DNA from 3 places in the Telluria sp. GW821-FHT07G12 genome. Region 1 is predicted to be linked to each of the others. Evidence: predicted binding sites of a transcription regulator. Region 1 holds the regulator's gene; each other region holds the start of a gene.
The links. The regulator HrcA, encoded in region 1, represses chaperone genes, less so after heat shock. The targets are predictions, from matches to a motif close to TTAGCACTCNNNNNNNNNGAGTGCTAA.
Positions count from the first base shown of each region.

Region 2: a site for HrcA is predicted at 2,283-2,309, ahead of groES (co-chaperone GroES). Genes of this name have one in related genera too.
Region 3: a site for HrcA is predicted at 2,762-2,788, ahead of rpoH (RNA polymerase sigma factor RpoH). Genes of this name have one in related genera too.

Region 1 covers NZ_JBWKQA010000001.1:1,666,053-1,670,450, reverse strand. Annotated here, with positions in the region: gene AC07PE_RS07700 (hypothetical protein) at 1-505, opposite strand, end outside; gene AC07PE_RS07695 (HAD family hydrolase) at 677-1,390, shown strand; gene hrcA (heat-inducible transcriptional repressor HrcA) at 1,439-2,452, shown strand; gene AC07PE_RS07685 (alpha/beta fold hydrolase) at 2,547-3,413, shown strand; gene fur (ferric iron uptake transcriptional regulator) at 3,426-3,857, opposite strand; gene AC07PE_RS07675 (outer membrane protein assembly factor BamE) at 3,956-4,398, shown strand, end outside.
Region 2 covers NZ_JBWKQA010000001.1:944,342-948,739, forward strand. Annotated here, with positions in the region: gene AC07PE_RS04560 (serine hydrolase domain-containing protein) at 1-470, shown strand, start outside; gene AC07PE_RS04565 (hypothetical protein) at 590-793, shown strand; gene AC07PE_RS04570 (EVE domain-containing protein) at 786-1,250, opposite strand; RNA gene ssrS (6S RNA) at 1,311-1,492, opposite strand; gene AC07PE_RS04580 (cell division protein ZapA) at 1,537-1,848, opposite strand; gene AC07PE_RS04585 (hypothetical protein) at 1,845-2,096, opposite strand; gene groES (co-chaperone GroES) at 2,360-2,650, shown strand; gene groL (chaperonin GroEL) at 2,689-4,335, shown strand.
Region 3 covers NZ_JBWKQA010000003.1:192,425-196,822, forward strand. Annotated here, with positions in the region: gene AC07PE_RS13450 (glutathione S-transferase family protein) at 70-729, opposite strand; gene AC07PE_RS13455 (dienelactone hydrolase family protein) at 818-1,702, shown strand; gene rpoH (RNA polymerase sigma factor RpoH) at 1,754-2,644, opposite strand; gene AC07PE_RS13465 (hypothetical protein) at 3,063-3,707, opposite strand; gene ftsX (permease-like cell division protein FtsX) at 3,891-4,398, opposite strand, start outside.

The DNA of each region.
Region 1 (4,398 bases):
TCAGGATGGTGATGCCGTAGGGGCCATCTTCCGGCACCTTGGCCATCGGCACGGTCACGGCCGCGCCGGCATTCGCCGTCACCGCCTGTTTGTCGGAGCCGTTAACCAGCACCAGGCCGGCGCTGGTCAGGCCGTTGACGGTCACGCCCAGGTCATGGGTCTTGATGGTGCAGAACACCGACGGCGCCGTGGTATAGACCGTGTAATAGTTGGCGCGCGCCTTGCCGTTGCTGACCGTGCATTTGTCCACGTTCGACGGCGTGGCCTTGACTTCGATGTTGAATTCGTCGTCGGTCGACAGGTATTTCGTGAACTGGACGGTGGCGGCGCCGGCCGGGACGGCGAGTTCCTCGCCGTTGCCCCGGTTAACCAGTACCAGGCCGGTTTTGGTCACGCCGCCGGCAATCGACACGGCCAGGGGCAGGTCGCCATCGCCGCCGCCGCAGGCGGACAGGCCAAGCGCGCATGCCAGCACAGCGCCGGCATACAGGATCGAACTCTTCATAGAATCTCCGTTGGACGGGATGGCGCAGGAAAGACCGGCGGCACCGCTGAGTAGAATATAACCCGACATTTTAGAGCATTTGCCAAGCCGCAGCGTCATTTGCCTTTGTATCACGGTGTAACGACGTCTGTATAACGTTGATTTTCATGGCCGGCCTCGCTATGCTGGACTATGACCACGACCCGACCCGCCTGGCCCGAGGCCATCCTGTTCGACCTGGACGATACCCTGTGGCCGATCGCCCCGGTGATCCTGCAGGCCGAGGAGACCCTGTTCGCCTGGCTGCGCGAGCACGCGCCGCGCGTGGCCCAGCAGTTCACGATCGACGGCCTGCGCCAGGCCCGCCTGGAGCTGCTGGCGCGCCACCCCGAATTCCAGCTCGACCTGGGCAAGCTGCGCCGCGCCGGCCTGCTGGCCGCCTTCGAAACGGCGGGCGAGGATGCCGCCAAGGTGGAACTGGCGATGGCCGAGTTCTTCGCCGCGCGCAATGCCGTGGTGCCCTACGACGACGTGGTGCCGGGCCTGCTGCGCCTGAAGGGGCGGGTGCTGCTGGGCGCGATCACGAATGGCAACGCCGACCTGCGCACGATCGGCCTGGAGCACCATTTCAAGGCCTGGGTGTCGGCGCCTCAGCTGGGCGTGGCCAAGCCCGACCGGGAGATCTTCCTGGCCGGCTGCCGCGCGCTGGGCGTCGCGCCCTGGGATGCGGTGTATGTCGGCGACGACGTCCTGCTCGACGTCCAGGGCGCCCAAGACGTCGGTATGCGCGGGGTGTGGATGAACCGGAACGGCAGCAACAAGCACCGCGAGCACGGCGTCGAGCCGGATGCGATCGTGCGCAACTTCGACGAACTGCTGGATTGGCTCAAGCGCACCTATGGTTGACCGCGCGCATGACTCCCCAGCGGGCTAGCGAACGTGCATAATGTGAGCATGCAACTCGATAACCGTGCACAAACCCTGCTGAAAGCCCTGGTCGAGCGCTACATCGCCGACGGCCAGCCTGTCGGCTCGCGCGCGCTGTCGAAGATTTCCGGCCTCGACCTCTCGCCGGCCACGATCCGCAACATCATGGCCGACCTCGAAGAGATGGGCTATGTCGCCAGCCCGCACACCTCGGCCGGCCGGATTCCGACGCCGCGCGGCTACCGCATCTTCGTGGATACGCTGCTCACCGTGCAGCAGATCGACGAGGACGCCGTCGGCGCCGGCATGCGCCTGCCCGCGCACCAGCCGCAGAAGGTGATCGCCAACGCCGCGCAGATGCTGTCCTCGCTGTCGCAGTTCGCCGGCGTGGTGCAAAGCCCGCGGCGCGAATCCGCGTTCCAGCAGATCGAATTCCTGCGCCTGTCCGAAAAACGCATCCTGCTGGTGATCGTCGATCCGCGCGGCGACGTCCAGAACCGCCTGCTGCTGACCGACGTCGACTACAGCCCCTCGCAGCTGATCCAGTCGGCCAACTACCTGAACCAGAATTTCGCCGGCCTGTCCTTCGACCAGGTGCGCGCGCGCCTGACCGGCGAGCTGCGCCAGCTGAGCGACGACATGGCGCGCCTGATGCAGTCCGCGGTGGAGGCGGGCAGCGAGGCGCTGCAGGAAACCGACGACATGATCATTTCGGGCGAGCGCAACCTGCTGTCGGTGAGCGACCTCTCGTCGAATATGAGTTCGCTGCGCCAGATGTTCGAGATGTTCGAGCAGAAGACCGGGCTGATGCAGCTGCTGGACGTCTCCAGCAAGGCCGGCGGCGTGCAGATCTTCATCGGCGGCGAATCCAAGCTGGTGCCGATGGACGAGATGAGCGTGGTCACCGCGCCCTATGAAGTGAACGGCAAGATCGTCGGCACCCTCGGCGTGATCGGCCCGACCCGCATGGCCTACGAGCGCGTGATCCCGATCGTCGATATCACCGCCAAGCTGCTGTCGAACGCGCTCAGCCACTCCTGACTTCCTACTGGGAGTTCTTACAGTTTCAGCGAGACAGACCCCACGGCTATAGTCCTGTCATCGCGCCGCGTGCGCCATTTGCCAAGGAATTGCCGTGAATCGATTTGCCCGTCCCCTTTTTCTCGCCGCCATCGTGTTCGTGTGCTGCGCCGTTGCCCGCAGCGGCGCCTCCGCACCGGACGAGCGCATCGCCGTGGGCGGCTACCAGGTGCAGGCGGCGGAGCAGGGCAGCGGGCGCTATACGGTCATCTTCGAATCCGGCTTCGCCACCGGTCTGGAGACCTGGCGCAAGGTTGCGCCGGAGGTGGCGAAGTCAGCGCACGTCGTGAGCTACTCGCGCGCCGGCCACGGCAGCTCCGACCCGCGGCCCGAAGCGCGCAGCATCCTGCAAAGCAGCCTGGAACTCGACCAGCTGATCGCCAGCGCGAAGCTGAAGCCGCCCTTCATCCTGGTCGGCCACTCCTATGGCGGCTTGCTGGCGCGCGCCTTCGCGCTGCGCCATCCGGGCCAGGTGGCGGGCATGGTGCTGGTCGATCCGGCCGACGAAGGCTTCAATCCGGCCCTGCGCAAGCTCGATGCCGCACGCGCAGCGGACGACGACCGCCGCTTCGACGCCCTCGTGCCGGCGACATTCAAGGCGGAGTACGAGGCGCTGAAGCCGGTCCTCGACCGGGGCGCGCTGCCGCCGCCGCTGGATGGCAGGCTGCCGGACGTGCCGGTGGTCGTCCTGACCTCGGTGCAGCAGGTGGAAAAGCCGGAGTTCTTCCTGCAAAGCGTGGGAGCGGTGGCGGTGAAACGCGACTTGCACGCCGATTTCCTGCGCCAGTTCAGCGACGGCTCCCAGGTGCTGACCATGCGGAGCGGCCATAACATCCAGCAGGAGGAGCCGGAACTGGTGATAGCGGCGGTAAGAAAGGTGATGGCCGCGGCCGATGGGCGCGCGGCGCAAGACAGGCTGTGACGACGATGCCGCTTAGCGGTGGCGGTGCGGGCAGTCGGTCTTCTGGCAGTTGCCGTAGATGGCGAGGGCGTGCTCGGCGATCTTGAAGCCGCGTTCGAGGGCGATCTTCTGCTGGCGGCTTTCGATCTCTTCGTCGTAGAACTCCTCGACGTGGCCGCAGTCCAGGCAGACCAGGTGGTCGTGGTGCGAGCCGGCGTTCAACTCGTAGATGGCCTTGCCGGTTTCAAAGTGATTGCGGTTCAGGAGGCCGGCCTGCTCGAACTGCGTCAGCACGCGGTACACCGTGGCCAGGCCCACGTCCATGTTCTCGTTCAACAGGGTTTTATAGACGTCTTCCGCCGTCAAGTGCCGCACCGTACTGTTCTGGAAGATCTCCAGGATTTTCAGCCGCGGCAGTGTCGCTTTGAGGCCGCTGGCCTTCAGGTCGGTTGGGTTATTGCTCATGTTTTGTTACTCTTAGATGGGCTGAGATGTGCGGAGTGCTTTATGATATAGCGTTTTGCAGCTCCGCCCAATCGATTTTAAGGTTAGATATGCGCGTCATGAATGCCGTTTTCCATCGTTCCCACGCCCGGGCCGTGCTCGTGGCCGGCCTTGCCGTCACGGCCATGGCAGTCTCCGGCTGCGCCTCCTGGCGTAACCAGACCAAGCCGGCGGCGCCGGTGAGCACCGCGCCGGAAGCGGTCGCCGCCGATGCCAACAAGGCCGCGGCAGCCGCGAATGCTGGCGCGCAGACGACCACCGTCACCAAGCTGCAAAAATTCCTGTGGGTGTTCTCGCCGTATCGCCCGGACATCCAGCAGGGTAACTTCGTGTCGCAGGAGATGCTGGGCCAGCTGAAGGTCGGCCAGAGCCGCGACCAGGTCAAGTTCATCCTCGGCACTCCGCTGCTGACCGACGCCTTCCACGCCGACCGCTGGGACTACCCGTTCTACCTCGCGCGCGGCAACGGCGAGCTGACCACCAGCCGCGTCACCGTCTACTT
Region 2 (4,398 bases), 720 kb from region 1:
TGGAGCCCGCCGGCGCAGACGACTCCGGCTTCGCCGATCCGGACTACGAGGCCCTGCCACATGCGGCCCTGGCCTATGCCAAGGACAAATCGACACGCAAGATGAGCGCGATGCCGCCGATGGTCGCGGCCAGCGGCACCATGTACAGCACGGCGGCCGACCTGGTCGCCATTGCCGATACCGTGTACGCGGGCGATCTGCTGTCGAAGAAGTCGCGCGCCGAACTGCTGACGGTGCAGTACGCGGCCGAAAACTATGCGCTGGGCGGCAGAGTCCGCGACATCGGCGGCGGCGCGTCCCGGCGCACGGTCATCTGGAATGGCGGCGTCATCGGCGGTTACAAAACCCTGCTGGTGTATGCGCCGGCGGACGGCGCCGCGCTGGTCCTGCTGAATAACACCGATATCGACCAAGCCGAGCAGACGAAGTTCGCAGAAGCGGTGCTGGGCGAGTTCTTACAGGCGCGCTAGGCGTTCTCCTGCAAGCGCCGGCGGCCCTCTCCGCTGGCCGGCAAAACAAAGCAGCTCGATTGTCGCCGTGAGTTAGGTGGAGCACCGTTCGTGGCCGCATGGGAATCTATGGTAGTCCCATGAAGCACGCCCTCTCACCCAAAAAGCTGTACGCGATGCAGCGCATGTCGATCGCCTTGAAGCGCGCCGCCGCGGCCCGTCCTTTCGGCGCGGCCACGGACCAGGCCCTGCGCTGGGCCGCGGCCTGGGGCATGTTCGCCGGCATCCGCGCGCCGCACACACGCCTGCGCATACGGCGCGATACCCTGATCGGGGTCAGCTGACGCCGGCCAGTTCCTGGATCTTCTTCCACTGTCCCGGCGTGACCGGAGAGATCGACAGCCGGCTGCCTTTCTGCAGCAGCACCATGTCTTCCAGTTCCGGTACCGCGCGCAACTCCGTCAGCGGCAAGTAGCGTCCCTGCGCCACCGCCTGCACGTCGACCGAGATCCAGCGCGGGTTTTCCTGCGTCGCCTTCGGATCGTGATAGTGGCTCTTGGGATCGAATTGCGAGGCATCCGGATAGGCCCCGCTCGCAACCCGCGCAAAGCCCGCCACGCCCGGCACCGCGCAGCTGGAGTGGTAGAACAGCACGCCGTCGCCGACCTGCATCTGGTCGCGCATGAAATTGCGGGCCTGGTAATTGCGAACGCCGAACCAGGCGACCGTCTTGTCCTTCGCTTTCAGGACCTCGCCGAAACTGACTTCATCGGGTTCGGATTTCATCAACCAGTACGCCATGCGCAGACTCCAATAATAAAAAAAGCGGCTGCGCACTTATGTGCCGCAGCCGCTCAGGATTGTAGCCCCGCCTGTGCCGTTTTTGCCGGCATCCCGAACCTAAAAGGCTCAAGGTGGTCACAGTCAGCTCAATTTCGGGTTCGTCAAACTAGTGACGATCACGCCCACCAAGCATATTCCGCAACCTATGCGAATGAATGGTTCAAGGAATATATGGCAAATCTCGAACACCGCAGGGTAGACGGCAGTTTACTACGATGAACTGCCATGTCAAACGAATTCCGGCTCAGAGAAGATTTTCTTGCGGCGACAGAGCCTGATCCAACACCGAATGCATGGCTTCCAGTTTTCGCTTGACTTCGAGCATGGACTGGTCGCCCAGCGGGCCTTGCGGCGACTTGACGGACAGGAGTTCGGCGGCCACCGACAGCGCGGCCATGACGGCGATGCGGTCGGTGCCCTTCACCTTGCCGGAGTCGCGCAGCGCGCACATCTTGCTGTCGAGGTAATGAACGGCTTCGCGCAGCGTCTGCTGCTCGCCTTCGCGGCAGGCCAGGCGATAGGACTGGCCCATGATCAAAACGTCAAGGTGGATCATTGCGCGGCCTCGGCGTCGTCAGGGTTGGAGGATGCGTCTTCGTCGGCGACGTCGTCGGCGGGTTCGAGCTGGGCCAGCATCGCTTCGACGCGTTGCTGGGCCTGCAGCAGCCGGTTCTTGAAATCGACGTTTTCGGCGCTCAGCAAGGCGTTGGCCTGGCGCAGCAGGTAGTTCTCGCTACGCAGCGACTGGGTCAGCTGGGCGAGCCGATCGATTTTATCGGACAGTTCTTGGAATTCGGAAATCATCCATAACTATAGGATCGGGAGCGATTCTTCGTCAACAGGCGGCGTTCCGTGCGCAGGTTTTAAAAAATGGGTGGTAGGCTTCTGCGCTTCCTTGCGCCAGACTGGCCCATCCGCTTGAGAAACCACAAAAAAGTCTACCAAATCGCCAACATCGCTGCTTGAAATAGCGAATTATCGTCCCTATAATTAGCACTCGTTAGTGAGGAGTGCTAACAGCCCCTCACCACCAACGAATAATCAATCAACAGTCAAAGGAGTTTTGCATGAACCTTCGCCCATTGCACGATCGCGTGATCGTGAAGCGTCTCGACCAGGAAACCAAAACTGCGTCCGGCCTGATCATCCCCGATGCGGCGGCAGAGAAACCGGACCAGGGTGAGATTCTCGCCGTGGGCAACGGCAAAGTGCAAGAAAACGGCAACGTCCGTCCGCTGGAAGTGAAAGTCGGCGACCGCGTTCTGTTCGGCAAGTACTCGGGCCAGGCCGTCAAGGTCAACGGCGAAGAGCTGCTGGTCATGCGCGAAGAAGACATCATGGCCGTCGTGGCCCAGTAATCAGTCCAACACTTTCCTGAATACGGAGAATTAATAACATGGCAGCTAAAGACGTAATTTTCGGCGATGTGGCACGCGCCAAGATGGTCGAGGGTGTGAACATCCTGGCCAACGCAGTCAAAGTCACCCTGGGCCCGAAAGGCCGCAACGTGGTGCTGGACCGTTCGTTCGGCGCCCCGACCGTCACCAAGGACGGCGTCTCGGTCGCGAAAGAGATCGAGCTGAAAGACAAGCTCATGAACATGGGCGCGCAGATGGTGAAGGAAGTCGCTTCGAAGACCAGCGACAACGCCGGTGACGGCACCACCACCGCGACCGTGCTGGCACAAGCCATCGTGCGCGAAGGCATGAAGTTCGTTGCCGCCGGCATGAACCCGATGGACCTGAAGCGCGGCATCGACAAGGCCGTCACCGCCACCGTCGAAGAACTGAAGAAGATCGCCAAGCCGACCACCACCTCGAAAGAGATCGCCCAGGTCGGCACCATCTCGGCCAACTCGGATTCGTCCGTTGGCGAGCGCATCGCCGAGGCGATGGAAAAGGTCGGCAAGGAAGGCGTCATCACCGTCGAAGACGGCAAGTCGCTGAACGACGAGCTGGACATCGTCGAAGGTATGCAGTTCGACCGCGGCTACCTGTCGCCGTACTTCATCAACAACCCGGACAAGCAGGTTGCCGTTCACGAGAACCCGTTCGTCCTGCTGTGCGACAAGAAGATCTCGAACATCCGTGACCTGCTGCCGGTGCTGGAGCAAGTCGCCAAGGCTGGCCGTCCGCTGGTCATCGTCGCCGAAGACATCGAAGGCGAAGCGCTGGCGACCCTGGTGGTCAACAACATCCGTGGCATCCTGAAGACCGTCGCCGTCAAGGCCCCGGGCTTCGGCGACCGCCGCAAGGCCATGCTGGAAGACATCGCCATCCTGACCGGTGGCCAGGTCATCGCCGAAGAAGTCGGCCTGACCCTGGAAAAAGTCACCCTGAACGAACTGGGCCAGGCCAAGCGCATCGAAGTCGGCAAGGAAAACACCATCATCATCGATGGCGCCGGCGCCGCTGAAGGCATCGAAGCACGCGTCAAGATGATCCGTGTTCAGATCGAAGAAGCGACCTCGGACTACGACCGCGAAAAACTGCAAGAGCGCGTGGCCAAGCTGGCCGGCGGCGTTGCCGTGATCCGCGTCGGTGCCGCTACCGAAGTCGAGATGAAAGAGAAGAAAGCACGCGTGGAAGACGCGCTGCACGCTACCCGCGCTGCCGTGGAAGAAGGCATCGTCCCGGGCGGCGGCGTCGCTCTGCTGCGCGCCCGCGCTGCCCTGCAGGTGAAGGGTGACAACCCGGACCAGGAAGCCGGCATCAAGATCGTCCTGCGCGCAATGGAAGAGCCGCTGCGCATGATCGTCCAGAACGCCGGTGAAGAGCCGTCGGTCGTCGTCTCGGCTGTCCTGAACGGCACCGGCAACTACGGCTACAACGCCGCCAACGGCACCTACGGCGACATGGTCGAAATGGGCGTGCTGGATCCGGCCAAGGTCACCCGCTCGGCTCTGCAGAACGCAGCGTCGATCGCCGGCCTGATGCTGACCACCGACTGCATGGTCTCCGAGATCGTCGAAGACAAGCCGGCCGGCGGCATGGGCGGCGGCATGGGCGGTATGGGCGGCATGGGCATGGACGGCATGATGTAATCAAGCCGGACGGCTTCACAGCCAGCCGAGTAGTAAAGTAAGGCCCGCGGGGTTTGCGCCCCG
Region 3 (4,398 bases), on a different contig from region 1:
TTGCTGGGAAAACATGACGATATCCCATATTACACGGGGGAAAATCCTCGCTTTCTCACCCTTCCCTAATTAGTCCCGGTCAGGGGCACCTAGAGGAAATAGAGGCCGATACGGGCGCGCCTCGTCCACCGCGCGGGCGAAGGAGGGGCGTGCGAGCAGGCGCGCACGGTAGGCGCGCAGCACGGGGAAGTCTGCCGGGATCGGATGGGTCCAGTCCGCGTAGAACAGCGCGGGCGCGGCGGCGCAGTCGGCCAGCGTGAAGTCTTCGCCTGCAGCCCACGTCCTGCCCGCAAGCCGCTGCTCGAGCCAGGCATAGGCCCAGTCCAGCTTTTCCACGGCGTGCGCCAGGCCATCGCGGCGCTTGTCCGGGTCGCCGCTCAGGGCGCCGCCGACGGCATGCTGGACCGGCGACATCACGTGGAGGTCGAAGAAGCGGTCGAGGAAGCGCACGTCCAGCGCTGCCATCGGATCGGCCGGCAGCAGGGCCAGTTTGCCGGGATGGGCCAGTTGCAGGTATTCGATGATGATGCTGGTTTCGGCGAAGTCGCGATCGCCGTCGACCAGGACGGGAAATTTGCGCAGCGGCCAGAGGCGCAGCCATTCGGCGACGTGTTCGGGCGTCTCGGGTCCGATGCAGCGGAATTCGAAGGGCAGGGCGCCTTCGTAGAGTGCGATGAGCACTTTCTGGGTGTAGGAAGAGAAGGGATGGCCGTAGAGCAGGAGCGACATGGCTGGGGCGCTTTCATCGGTGAGGGATGGCTACTCTACCCTGAATTGGCGTATGCTTGTCAATTCAACCATCATGGAGAGGTGAACGATGAAGCGTCTGAGCGCCACCGATTTCGATCCTGAAGTGCTGAAGCTGTTCGATGGCTATGTCCACGGCCGCCTGTCGCGCCGCGACTTTCTTGCGCGGGCGGGACGTTACGCGGTCGGCGGCGCGACTGCCGCCACCTTGCTGGCGCAGCTCTCGCCCTCGTTCGCGGCGCCGCTGGTGGCGGCAAGCGACGCCCGCCTGAAGACCAGTTACCAGGAATTCCCGTCGCCGCAGGGCTACGGGACGGTGCGCGGCTACCTGGCGATGCCGGCGAATGCCAGGGGCAAGCTGCCCTTGGTGCTGGTGGTGCACGAGAACCGCGGCCTGAATCCGCATATCGAAGACATCGCACGCCGCCTGGCGCTGGAGGGCTTCATCGCCTACGCGCCGGACGCGCTGTTCCCGCTGGGCGGCTATCCCGGCGACGAGGACAAGGCGCGCGCGCTCTTCCCCAAGCTGGACCAGGTCAAGACCCGCGCCGACTTCATCGCGGCGTATCACGCGCTGGCGGCGCTGCCGCAGGGAACGGGGAAAGTCGGCGTGGTCGGCTTCTGCTACGGCGGCGGCATCGCCAACTACCTGGCCACCCAGCTGCCCGAGCTGGCGGCCGCCGTGCCTTTCTACGGCTCGCAGCCGAGCGCAGCCGACGCGGCGAAGATCCGCGCGCCGCTGATGATCCACGACGCCGGCAAGGACGAGCGCATCCTGGCCGGCTGGCCCGCCTACGAGGCCGCGCTGCAGGCGAACAAGGTGAACTACCAGCACTTCGTCTACGCCGGCGCCGAGCACGGCTTCAACAACGACACCACGCCGCGCTACGACGAAGCGGCGGCCAAGCTGGCCTGGGGGCGCACGGTCGCGTTTTTCAAGGAAAAGCTGGGCTGAACAAAAACAAAAGGCACCCGAAGGTGCCTTTATTTTTGAAGCGACGTTCGCTTAGACGTAGGACGCCAGCGCCGTCTTCATCTTCTTCAGTGCAGCCGTTTCGATCTGGCGGATGCGCTCGGCCGATACGCCGAACTCTTCGGCCAGCGTGTGCAGGGTCGCGCCCGAGCCGTCGTCGTTGGCCAGCCAGCGTGCTTCCACGATGCGGCGCGAACGCGGGTCCAGCTTGCCGAGAGCCGTTTCGATGCCTTCCGATTGCAGGCGCACCACGTCGTTGGCTTCCAGCACCTTGGTCGGTTCCTGCTGGTCCGAGGACAGGTAGGCGATCGGCGAGAACTTGTCGTCTTCGTCGTCGGTCGGCGCTTCCAGCGCGATGTCACGGCCCGACAGGCGGGTTTCCATCTCGATCACTTCTTCGCGCTTCACGTCGAGCATCTTGGCCAGGTCGTCGACTTGTTGCGGCGACATGGCGTCCAGGCCGGTCTTGTTGCTGCGCAGGTTGAAGAACAGCTTGCGCTGGGCCTTGGTCGTCGCGACCTTCACCAGACGCCAGTTCTTCAGGATGTATTCGTGCATCTCGGCCTTGATCCAGTGCATGGCGTACGACACCAGGCGAACGCCCTGGTTCGGGTCGAAACGCTTGACTGCCTTCATCAGGCCGATATTGCCTTCCTGGATCAGGTCGGCGTGCGGCAGGCCGTAGCCGAGGTAGCCGCGCGCGATCGAGACCACCAGGCGCAGGTGGGACATCACCAGCTTCTGCGCGGCGTCCAGGTCGTTCTGTTCCCGCAAGCTCTTCGCCAGCGAGACCTCTTCCTCGTGGGACAGCATCGGCAGACGGTTGACGGCTGAAATATAGGCGTCGATATTGCCGAGATTGCCGGTAAAACCCAGTCCCAGAGCACGGGTGCCAGCGGGAACCAATGCGGATTGTGCGGACATAGTCATATTCCCTCGTAGAGTATTCTGTGCTGCATCGTCAATATGCCCGAAAGAGAGCCCCGAAGGCACACCTCTTACGGCTTGTTACGGGATGCGAGACAGTGGTTAGACGTAATATTAGCACTCTCTTGAGGTGAGTGCTAGCCGCCTCCATATCCCCGACGACGTCCTTAAGTCCTGCTAAAGTATTGCTTCTGGGAATCGAATTTTTTGGCTCGATTCAACTGTAGAGCAGATGTGAGCGATACCGTTGATACGGGTCAAACGTGACGCTCATACTATTTGAATTAGGTAGAAGACAGGTTAGGCCCCATATGGTTTGAGGTCTGTGAAGTGGCGCACCTACTTTTGTAGGCGTATATCCCGTCTCCGCCGTGGATTTTTCTGGCCAACGGCGGATGGGATAACAAAAATGTAATCAAATTGGCTGGATGGCGGCCCAGGTGGCAGGCAGGCGATCGTAAGTAGCAAGCCAGGGTGGCAGCTTTGGATCGAGCCAGTTGATGACCTCAATCCCCTTCGTGTGCAAGTCGATCAGGGATGGGGTTAACCAGAGCAGCTGTTCATGATGGAAGACACGGTTTCGAAGATCTCGGATCTGGTTCAAGGCCGATGAGACGGTATGTCGCTGCCGCTGAGGTTTCGGACAACGGGGAAATACCAGGCGAAGCTCTTTCCATAATACCGTCTGAAACTGGACATTGAATAGCGAACTCCAGAAGCCGAAGGCCAGTTCCGCGATGATCTTGTCAGGTGTAGCAGGTTCTGCGCGGCGTTGCAACTTAGTCTTCGTGCTGGATATCTCGCGGGTTTGCCATGCGAACGAAGGGTTGCCGGCCAATGCTTCCCACCAGTCCGGACGCTTGTAGAAAGCGCTGAGACGGCGGTGTATTCCGTTTTTCAACGCAATCTCAAGCACACTGAGCATCGGCATCATGGCTTCGGCCAGCAGCAAATTATTACCATAGGCTTTTGCCGCTTTGACTTCGTCGCCGTTGCACGACGCACGGTAGCGGCCTAACCGAGCCGAGGAAAAATGTTTTTCAAGCTCAATCCAGTCCATGTGCATCATTTTTGATCATCGGGGATCATGATGATATACTGCGTATGCAGCCCTAGGTTATGTCCTCTCCCAGCACCCATACTGGTGATGACGCTAGGTCAGTTCTGGTCCCGCTGAGCGGGACCACCCCGAATAAAAAAACAAACCCGCCTTCTGGCGGGTTTGTCATTTCTAGGCTTGATTTCAGTTCAGGCGCGCCAGATGCCGCTGCACCGACAGCATCGCCCCCACCAGCCCCAGCCCGGCGCTGATGGCCAGCAGCCCGGCCAGGCCCAGCGGCGGCAGCGCCGACAGCTGGAATTCCGAGGCGTACAGGCGCGCGAATTCGGCGATGGCCGCATTCAGCGGGTGCAGGGCCAGGGAAACGGCCCCCAGCGCCACCGCGCCGGCACACAGGCCGAGCAGGGCGCCGGTGTAATAGAAGGGGCGGTGGATGAAATTGTCGGTCGCGCCCAGCAGCTTGGAGACGGCGATCTCGTCGCGCTGGGTCAGCACCTGCAGGCGGATGGTGTTGAACACCACCGCGATCACGACCACGCCAAGGGTGATCGCCAGCAGCAGCAGCACCAGGCGCAGCACGCCCAGCAGGGCGGCGAGGCGCTTGACCCAGGCCGAGTCGACCTGCACCGAATCCACGCCCGGCAGCGCCTTCATCTGCTCGGCAATGCCGTCGACGCGGGCGGCGTCCGTG